DNA from 3 places in the Streptosporangium sp. NPDC000239 genome. Region 3 is predicted to be linked to each of the others. Evidence: predicted binding sites of a transcription regulator. Region 3 holds the regulator's gene; each other region holds the start of a gene.

Region 1 (3,275 bases), on a different contig from region 3:
AAGGGCCTGGAGTACGACCACGTCATCGTGGTCGAGCCCGCCGACATCGTGGCCGCGGAACCACGCGGCCTCGCCCGTCTCTACGTGGTTCTGACCAGGGCGGTGACCTCGCTGACCGTCCTGCACACCGGCGACCTGCCCGCCCAGCTCCGCTGACCGGTTCCCCCGGCGTGCCGTGAAAGTCCGTCCGGCCGAAAAGGCCACCCCTCCCGAAGGCCCTGGCGGCCGGAAACGTCCGGTCTCCGAACGCGGCGGCCGTGAAACGCACGCCCGGCCCGGGTAAAACACCTGGCCGACCGGAAAGGCCCGCCTTACGGGCCGGTGAGAAATCGGGTGGAAAACAAAAAGGGGCGACCCCGACACCTCGGGGTCGCCTCTTTTGGGAAAGCTCCGGACTAGAAGTCCATGTCGCCGCCGCCGGGAACGGCGGGAGCGGCACCGGCCTTCTCGGGCTTCTCGGCGATGACGGCCTCGGTCGTCAGGAACAGCGCCGCGATCGAGGCGGCGTTCTGCAGCGCCGAACGGGTCACCTTCGCCGGGTCGATGATGCCCGACTCGAACAGGTTGACGTACTCGCCCGTGGCGGCGTTCAGGCCCTCGCCGGGGGTCAGGTTGCGCACCTTCTCCACCACGACGCCGCCCTCAAGGCCGGCGTTGACCGCGATCTGCTTCAGCGGCTCCTCAAGAGCCTTGCGCACGATCGCCGCACCGGTGGCCTCGTCCCCGGCCAGCTCGAGCTTGTCGAACGCCTTGGCGCCGGCCTGCAGCAGCGCCACGCCACCGCCGGGCACGATGCCCTCCTCGACGGCCGCCTTGGCGTTACGCACGGCGTCCTCGATGCGGTGCTTGCGCTCCTTGAGCTCGACCTCGGTCGCCGCACCGGCCTTGATGACCGCCACGCCACCGGCCAGCTTGGCCAGGCGCTCCTGCAGCTTCTCGCGGTCGTAGTCGGAGTCGGTGTTGTCGATCTCGGCACGGATCTGGTTGACCCGGCCCGCGATCTGCTCGGCGTCACCGGCACCGTCGACGATCGTCGTCTCGTCCTTGGTGACGATGACCTGACGAGCGCGGCCGAGCTGGTCGAGCGTGGTGGACTCCAGCTTCAGACCGAGGTCCTCGCTGATGACCTGGGCACCGGTCAGGATGCCGATGTCGCCCAGCATGGCCTTGCGGCGGTCGCCGAAGCCCGGAGCCTTGACGGCGACCGAGCGGAACAGGCCGCGGATCTTGTTGACGACCAGGGTCGCCAGCGCCTCGCCCTCGATGTCCTCGGCGATGATCAGCAGCGGCTTGCCGGCCTGCACGACCTTGTCGAGGACCGGGAGCAGGTCCTTGTTCGCGGAGATCTTGGAGTTGACGACGAGGACGTAGGGGTCGTCGAGGACGGCCTCCATGCGCTCCGGGTCGGTCACGAAGTAGGGCGAGATGTAACCCTTGTCGAAGCGCATGCCCTCGGTGAGCTCAAGCTCAAGGCCGAAGGTGTTGCTCTCCTCGACGGTGATGACGCCTTCCTTGCCGACCTTGTCCATCGCCTCGGCGATCATCTCGCCGATCTGCGGGTCACCCGCGGAGATGGAGGCCGTGGAGGCGATCTGCGCCTTCGTCTCCACGTCCTTGGCCAGCTTGGAGAGCTCCTCGGAGACACGCTCGACGGCGGCCTCGATGCCCTTCTTCAGGGACATGGGGTTGGCGCCCGCGGCTACGTTGCGCAGGCCCTCGCGGACCAGCGCCTGAGCAAGCACGGTGGCCGTGGTGGTGCCGTCACCCGCGACATCGTCGGTCTTCTTGGCGACTTCCTTTACGAGCTCGGCCCCGATCTTCTCCCACGGGTCCTCAAGCTCGATCTCCTTGGCGATGGAGACACCGTCGTTGGTGATCGTGGGGGCGCCCCACTTCTTCTCCAGCACGACGTTGCGGCCCTTGGGGCCGAGGGTCACCTTGACAGCGTCCGCGAGCTGGTTCATGCCACGCTCGAGACCGCGCCTGGCGTCCTCGTCAAACGAGATCATCTTGGCTGCCATACGGCTAGACCTCCCAAACACAGGGTGGCTTGCACCAGACCGAGGCGACGCCCGCGACGGCATACGGGCCCACGACTCCGTTCGGCGGGCCCCATCGTCTCGATCCAGGTTTGGCACTCTCCAATGAGGAGTGCTAACCACTGTTTAGCACTCTCCCCCGACGAGTGCAAGCCAAGGACCTTTGACCTGAGTGTCAGCTTAGGCGAAGGCCCGGCCCGCCGATGGGAGCGACGAGCCGGGCCGACATGCCGAGGGCGATCCGCGCGAACTGCGCTGCCGCGGGATGCGCCAGCGGGTTCCCGACGAGCTGACGGAGGACGAGATCAGACCGTCCGGACCGATTCCGCCTGAGGTCCCTTCTGTCCCTGCGTGATCTCGAACTCGACCCTCTGGCCCTGTTCGAGCGCACGGTAGCCATCCATCATGATCGCGGAGTAATGGACGAAAACATCCTTACCACCGTCTACCGCGATGAAGCCGTAGCCCTTGTCCGCGTTGAACCATTTGACGGTGCCTTGCGCCACTTCCGACTCCTCTTACTGGGCTTGAGGACGTCGCCCATTCCTCTCGCGAGGTCCTCAATCTCCGAGGCGGAGACATCGCCTACGTCGATCGCCCTCGACCATACCTGTGAGAGCCCGTGGGGCAACAGAGTCAACCAGCAAACTACCGCTTTACGGACGCATTCAACACGCCAACATAGTTTTGCTATCACTACTAGTTAGTTAAATATTACATTATGTCTTCGCGCAAAAATGTGAGCTTGCATCACAAAAGACGACACCCGCACGCGGCCAGGCCGGTGCGGGTGTCGTGAGGGTGTTCTAGGGGCGCCGTTCCATGACAGTGGACGACATCGGGCCCCGGAAGGCCGCCCAGTGCCCGCCCAGGGCCCCGCGCGGCCTCCGCCGGGATCAGCCTCCGGCGACCGCCGGAATGATGGAGACCTGAACGCCGGACGGCGTCACCGTGTCGAGGTTGTCGGCGAAACGGACATCCTCATCACCGACATAGACGTTCACAAAACGGCGAATCTTGCCCGATTCATCGAGAATACGGGCACCGATCCCGGGGAAGTCGGCGTCGAGCTTCTGCAGAACCTCACGCAGGGTCCCGCCCTCGCCGTTCACCTCGGCCGCGCCGCCGGTGTACGTACGGAGAATCGTCGGAATCCGTACAGAAACACTCATAATTCAGTACCTTTCAGGGCTCTAGGCGACGACAGCGCGGAACGCGTCGAGTGAGGGCCGGATG
Region 2 (3,275 bases), on a different contig from region 3:
ACGGTGATGAGCCGCCTGGTCAGGAGCATCGCGTCGCGCAGGGCGGTGTTGGCGCCGACGCCCCGCCCGGGGGTCATGGTGTGCACGGCGTCGCCGAGCAGGGTGACGTTGGTGGTCTCCCACGGGTCCACCGGCTCGGAGGTGCGGATGGCGATGGGGAAGCAGCTGCCCGGGTCGGCGGCCCGGAACAGCGCGCGCAGGTCCGGATGCCAATTGGGCGTCATGTCCAGGACCACCCGTTTGAGGTCCTCGCCGCGCAGGTCCATCACCCCGGGCGGGAACCTGCGGGCCGAGGCGGAGAAGCCCCAGTTGATGTAGTCGCGGGTGTTGTCGTACAGCAGGCCGGGCCAGCGCGCGATCAGCTCCGCGTCGTTGCCGCCGACGCCGTGCTTGACCTCGCCGTCGCGGTCCCACTTGAACTCCATGACGTGCCAGATGCAGAACTGGCCCTTCGGGGCGAAGGTGGCGGAGATCCCGTTGAAGACCTCCTCGGGCAGCAGCGCCCTGGTCTCCGGGGTCACCGCGACCTTGGCGGAGACCGCGATCACCCCGGTGTCCCTGACCTTCGCGTGCGGGAGGTACTGCCTGCGGACCCTGGAGCCGGTGCCGTCGGCGGCGACGAGCAGGTCGCCGGTGGCCGAGGTGCCGTCGTCGAAGAAGGCGGTCACGGTGCCGTCGGCGCCGTGCTCGTAGTGGGTGAAGGTCTTGCCGAAGCGCACGACGTCGTCCATCCCGGTGAGCAGCACCTGGCGCAGGGTCATCCGGGAGACCGAGCGTTCGCTGTGGACCGGGTCGGTGCTCTCCGGCAGCCGGAAGGAGGCGACCGTCCTGCGCCGTTCGGTCAGCACGTTGAAGTGGGCGGGCGTCCTGGCGCAGGTGGCGGTGTAGGTGTCGAACAGCTCGGGGGGCAGGCACTCGCGGAGCGCCTGGTTGCCCGTCGGGTCGATGCCGACGCGGTAGCCGTGCACGCCGTCGGCGCGGGTGCGGTCGCGTTCGTAGACCGCGACCGAGATCCCGGCGCGCCGCAGGCCGTGGGCCAGGCACATTCCGCCGGTGCCCGCACCGATGACGATCACGTGGAGAGGGGACACGGGTCTCCCTTGGAGGACGGGTCTGGACAGGGGTGTTCTTCTCGAACGCCATGTATCTTGATGTTCGAGGCATATTTAGCTTGATGGTCGAGAGGCTTGAATGTCAAGGGAAAATGGTCCCGCGCATGGGGACGGCGCTCTCAGGGCGGAGCTGGGGCAGGAGGTCCAGGCGGGTCAGACGGCCGTCGACGCCTTCGACGAGGCGGTCGCGATCCACCTCGGGGTGAACAGGACCGACCTGCGCTGCCTGGAGATCCTGGTGCGCGAGGGGTCTGAGGGGAACGTCACACCCAGCGTCCTCGGGACGGGCCTGGGGCTCACCACGGGCAGCGTCACCGCGATGCTCGACCGCCTCGAACGGGCCGGATACCTGACGCGCTCCCCCGATCCCGGGGACCGCAGGAAGGTGGTCGTGCGCGCCACCCCCGAGACCCTCGCGAAGGTCGAGGAGCTGTACGGTCCCGTCGTCGAACGGGGGAGGCGGCTGATCTCGGGTTACTCCGACGAGGAGATCCGTTTCGTGCTGGGTTTCCTGCGCGGTTCGCGGGAGCTGTACGAGACCGAGATCGCGCGGGTCAGAGGCCTGCCCGCGGCGGGGCGGCGCAGGGTTTGAGGTTCGCGTACCCAGTGCGGAGGCGGTTCGTGTTGACTGTCAAGGCCTCCTTGCATACTGTTCCGTATTGGCACTCTCCCGGTGAGAGTGCCAAACATACGCGACGAGGCAGGTCTGACACCCGCGACGGCAGACCGCTGGTCGCCTCTTCTAGATCATTCAAATCTGAAGGGGAGGTCCGACGTGACGACCGCCACCAAGGTTCCCGTTAAGCCGCTCGGCGACCGCATCGTGGTCCAGCCGCTTGAGGCCGAGCAGACCACTGCTTCCGGTCTCGTCATCCCGGACACCGCCAAGGAGAAGCCGCAGGAGGGCAAGGTCCTCGCTGTCGGCCCTGGCAACTGGGACGAGGACGGCGACAAGCGCATTCCGCTCGACGTCAAGGAGGGCGACGTCGTCCTCTACAGCAAGTACGGCGGCACCGAGGTGAAGTACGGCGGCGAGGAGTACCTCGTGCTCTCCGCCCGTGACGTGCTCGCCATCATCGAGAAGTAACCGACACTTCGCAGAGATGACGTATCGAGCCCCGGGTCGCGCGAGCGCCCGGGGCTTTGATGCGCCGACGTGCTTTCAGAGAGGACCACAATGCCCAAGATCCTGTCCTTCGAGGAGGACGCGCGCCGCGCTCTTGAGCGTGGTGTCAACGCCCTCGCCGACGCGGTCAAGGTGACCCTCGGCCCCCGTGGCCGCAATGTCGTCATCGACAAGAAGTTCGGCGCGCCGACCATCACCAACGACGGTGTCACCATCGCGCGTGAGGTCGAGCTGGAGAAGCCGTACGAGAACCTCGGCGCCCAGCTCGCCAAGGAGGTCGCGACCAAGACCAACGACGTCGCCGGTGACGGCACGACCACCGCGACCGTTCTCGCCCAGGCGATGGTCCGCGAGGGCCTGCGCAACGTCGCGGCCGGCGCCCAGCCGCTGTCCCTCAAGCGCGGCATCGACCTGGCCGCCAAGGCCGTCAGCGACAAGCTGATCGACTCGGCCAGGCCGGTCGAGGACAAGAAGGAGATCGCCCACGTGGCGACGATCTCCGCGCAGGACGCCAAGATCGGTGAGCTGATCGCCGAGGCGTTCGACAAGGTCGGCAAGGACGGCGTCATCACCGTCGAAGAGTCCAACACCATGGGCCTCGAACTGGAGTTCACCGAGGGTCTCCAGTTCGACAAGGGTTACCTTTCGCCCTACATGGTGACCGACCAGGAGCGGATGGAGGCGGTTCTCGAAGACCCCTACATCCTGATCAACCAGAACAAGATCGCTTCGGTCGCGGACTTCCTGCCGCTGCTGGAGAAGGTCGCGCAGACCAAGAAGGCGCTGCTCGTCATCGCCGAGGACGTCGAGGGCGAGGCCCTGGCCGTCCTGGTCACCAACAAGATCCGCGGCACCTTCACCTCGGTCGCGGTCAAGGCCCCCGGCTTCGGTGACCGCCGCAAGGCCATGCTGCAGGACATCGCCATCCTCACCGGTGGCGAGGTCGTCAGCGAGGAGGTCGGCCTCAAGCTGGAGCACGTCGGCCTGGAGGTCCTCGGCACGGCCCGCCGTGTCGTGATCACCAAGGACAGCACCAC
Region 3 (3,275 bases):
GTCCTGCCTTCGAGGAGGAACGCGGCCGGGTCGAGCGGGAACAGGCGCCGCCGCCCGAAGCGGTCCTCCAGGGTGACGGCCTCCTTGTCGCAGGCGACCACGGCGCCGCAGAAGCCGCTCTCGGCGTCCTCGACGACCAGGTCGGGCTCGGCGGGGACCTGGGGGATCCTCCCCTTGAGGGGACGACGCCAGTTTCCCGCCAGCACGTCACGCTCGTACATCACCGGCCGTCAGCCACCTCTCGCAGGGGATCACGTGGGACGGTAGCAAAGAGCGGGCCTCACCTGCCGTAGGCTCCGGGCTGTCCCCACTGGGCCGCCGCGGCCGCGGCCTGGCGCTTGCGGGCGCCGCTGCGCTTGACCAGCACGACGATCGTCACGATGACGGCCAGCAGGAACCCGATCCCCGGCACGCCGAACAGCATCAGCGTGCCGCTGATCACCGAGTCGGCCACGATCTCCTTGCCCACGCCGAACTTGGCGTCGACCCCGCCCGAGGTGGTGCAGGTGATCGGGTAGTCGCCCGCCTTGTCCACCCCGATCCGCAGGGCGAGCTCCCACAGCTGCCCGTCGGCGGTGACGGTCTGCTGGAAGCTCGGCCGCTGGAGCTTGACGGTTCCCGGGGCGCCCTCGATCTGGCACTCGAAGTTCGTGCCCTTGGCCGCGGCGACGTAGATGGCGGGCTTGTTCGCCGGGTCGATGCTGACGGTCGTCTTCTGGTCGGGGCCGAAGGAGGAGGTCGGGGCGGCTTCGGTGACCGCGTTGAAGAGACCGCCCGCGAAACCGACGAAGCCAATGATCACGCTCAGCACGAAGAGCAGCCACACGCCGACGATCCAGCCGACGCTGGGCTTCACCTTCGGCGGCGGGCCCTGGGGGGCGCCGTATCCCGGGGGCGGGTAGCCGAAGGAGGGGCCGCCCTGCTGGTACTGCTGTTGCTGCTGGTGGGGCTGGCCGTACGGCTGCTGGGGGGTGCCGTAACCCGAAGGGGATCCGAAATCATTGGACATATACCTAATTGTGGCCCTTACCACTTGGATAGCGATAGCAGCTGACTTGACAATGGCTTGCTCCAGGACCCGCTCCCGCCCATCCTGGTGCCGTGTTATCGCACCCCCCGGGCTGGAGCCGTACACTTGGCACTCGGGAACACCGAGTGCCAGACCTGGCGTTTCCCGTCCGAGCGCAGGTAGGAGGTGAGCACGTTGGTTGACGACCGCAAGCTGGCGGTCCTACGCGCCATCGTCGAGGACTACGTGTCCACCAATGAGCCGGTCGGCTCGAAGGCTCTCGCGGAGCGTCACAACCTGGGTGTGTCCCCCGCGACCATCCGCAACGACATGGCGGTGCTGGAGGAGCAGGGCTACATCGCCCAGCCCCACACCAGCGCGGGCCGGGTGCCGACGGACAAGGGCTACCGGCTGTTCGTCGACCGCCTCTCCCAGGTGAAGCCGCTGTCCGGCGCGGAGAGGAGGGCCATCGAGAGCTTCCTCGCGGGCGCCGTCGACCTCGACGACGTCGTGATGCGCACGGTACGGCTGCTGGCCCAGCTGACCCGTCAGGTCGCCGTGGTCCAGTACCCCACGATCTCCAACTCCAAGGTCCGCCACGTCGAGCTGGTCCCGCTGAACGAGCACCGCCTGATGTTCGTGCTCATCACCAACACCGGGCGGGTCGAGCAGCGCGTGGTGGAGCTGCAGGAGGTCATCGACGACAACCGCGTGGCGCACCTGCGCGCGGTGCTCAACGCCTGCCTGGACGGCTGCGGGCTGGCCAGTGTTCCCGACATGGTCGCCGACCTGCCAGAACGGCTGCCAGCCGAGGACAGGCCCGTCGCGGCCACCATCCTTTCGGTCCTGCTTGAGTCCCTTGTGGACCGGCATGATGAGAAGATCGTTTTCGCCGGGGCCGCCAATCTCGCGGGGGCCGACTTCACCGTCGGGCTCCGCGACGTGCTGGAGGCCCTGGAGGAGCAGGTGGTGCTCATGCGCCTGCTCGGTGAGACCTCGGACCTGTCGGCGCTGACGGTGCGCATCGGCTCGGAGAACCCCTACACGGGTCTCCAGGGCACATCCATCGTCGCCGCCGGATACGGTTCGGGTGGCAAGCAACTGGCCCGGCTCGGTGTGCTGGGTCCGACACGTATGGACTACCCGGTCACGATGGGCGCGGTGCGCGCGGTGGCACGCTACGTCAGCCAGATCCTGGCTGCATCCTAAGAGGTCAACTAAGTGGCTACTAAGAGTGACTACTACGGCACCCTGGGGGTGCGGCGCGACGCCAGCGCGGAGGAGATCAAGAAGGCCTACCGCCGCCTGGCCAGGGAACTGCATCCCGATGTGAACCCCGACCCTGAGACCCAGGAGCGGTTCAAGGACATCACCCAGGCCTACGAGGTGCTGTCCGACCCCAACAAGCGTCAGATGTACGACATGGGCGCCGACCCGTTCTCCTCGGGCGGCGCGGGCGCCGGAGGCTTCGGCGCCGGCTTCCCCTTCAGCGACATCATGGACGCCTTCTTCGGCGCGGCGGGCGGTGGCGCGGGGCGCGGTCCCCGCTCGCGGGCCCGCAGGGGCCGCAACGCCACCATCAGGGTCGAACTCGACCTGCGGGAGGCGGCCTTCGGCACGACCCGCGAGCTGGTGGTCGACACCGCGATCCTGTGCGAGGTCTGCACCGGCTCCGGCGCGGCGGCGGGCACCCACCCCGACACCTGTGACGTCTGCCACGGGCGCGGCGAGGTCTCCCAGGTCACCCGGTCCTTCCTCGGCCAGGTCATGACCTCCCGTCCCTGCCCGCAGTGCGGCGGGTTCGGTTCGATCATCCGCAACCCCTGCCAGGAGTGCTCCGGCGACGGCCGGGTCCGCACCCGGCGGACCATCAAGGTCCGCATCCCCGCGGGAGTCGAGGACGGCACCCACATCCAGCTCGCCGGCGAGGGCGAGATCGGTCCCGGCGGCGGCCCGCCCGGTGACCTGTTCCTGGAGATCGTCGAGCGCCCCCACGAGACGTTCGAGCGCCGCGGCGACGACCTGCACTGCACCGTGCAGATCCCGATGACCGCCGCCGCGCTCGGCACGATCCTGACGCTGGAGACACTCGACGGCGCCGAGGAGCTGGACGTCCGCCCCGGCACCCAGTCCGGGCAGACCATCCCGCTGTACGGCAAGGGCATCCAGCGCCTCAACGAGACCGGCAGGGGAGACCTGCTGATCCACGTCAACGTCGAGACTCCCGCCCGTCTCGACCAGGCTCAGGAGGAGCTCCTGCGCGAGC

What was found. The regulator HrcA, encoded in region 3, represses chaperone genes, less so after heat shock. The targets are predictions, from matches to a motif close to TTGGCACTCTCNNNNNGAGAGTGCCAA.
Region 1: a site for HrcA is predicted at 2,132-2,158, ahead of groL (chaperonin GroEL). Genes of this name have one in related genera too.
Region 2: a site for HrcA is predicted at 1,772-1,798, ahead of groES (co-chaperone GroES). Genes of this name have one in related genera too.

The regions. Positions count from the first base shown of each region.
Region 1 covers NZ_JBEPEI010000015.1:185,134-188,408, forward strand. Annotated here, with positions in the region: gene ABT340_RS30560 (HelD family protein) at 1-156, shown strand, start outside; gene groL (chaperonin GroEL) at 396-2,021, opposite strand; gene ABT340_RS30570 (cold-shock protein) at 2,345-2,545, opposite strand; gene ABT340_RS30575 (MoaD/ThiS family protein) at 2,936-3,211, opposite strand; gene thrC (threonine synthase) at 3,233-3,275, opposite strand, start outside.
Region 2 covers NZ_JBEPEI010000023.1:61,395-64,669, reverse strand. Annotated here, with positions in the region: gene ABT340_RS36885 (FAD-dependent oxidoreductase) at 1-1,091, opposite strand, end outside; gene ABT340_RS36880 (MarR family transcriptional regulator) at 1,192-1,704, shown strand; gene groES (co-chaperone GroES) at 1,888-2,199, shown strand; gene groL (chaperonin GroEL) at 2,290-3,275, shown strand, end outside.
Region 3 covers NZ_JBEPEI010000001.1:264,474-267,748, forward strand. Annotated here, with positions in the region: gene ABT340_RS01110 (DUF3097 domain-containing protein) at 1-221, opposite strand, end outside; gene ABT340_RS01115 (hypothetical protein) at 281-1,009, opposite strand; gene hrcA (heat-inducible transcriptional repressor HrcA) at 1,205-2,218, shown strand; gene dnaJ (molecular chaperone DnaJ) at 2,231-3,275, shown strand, end outside.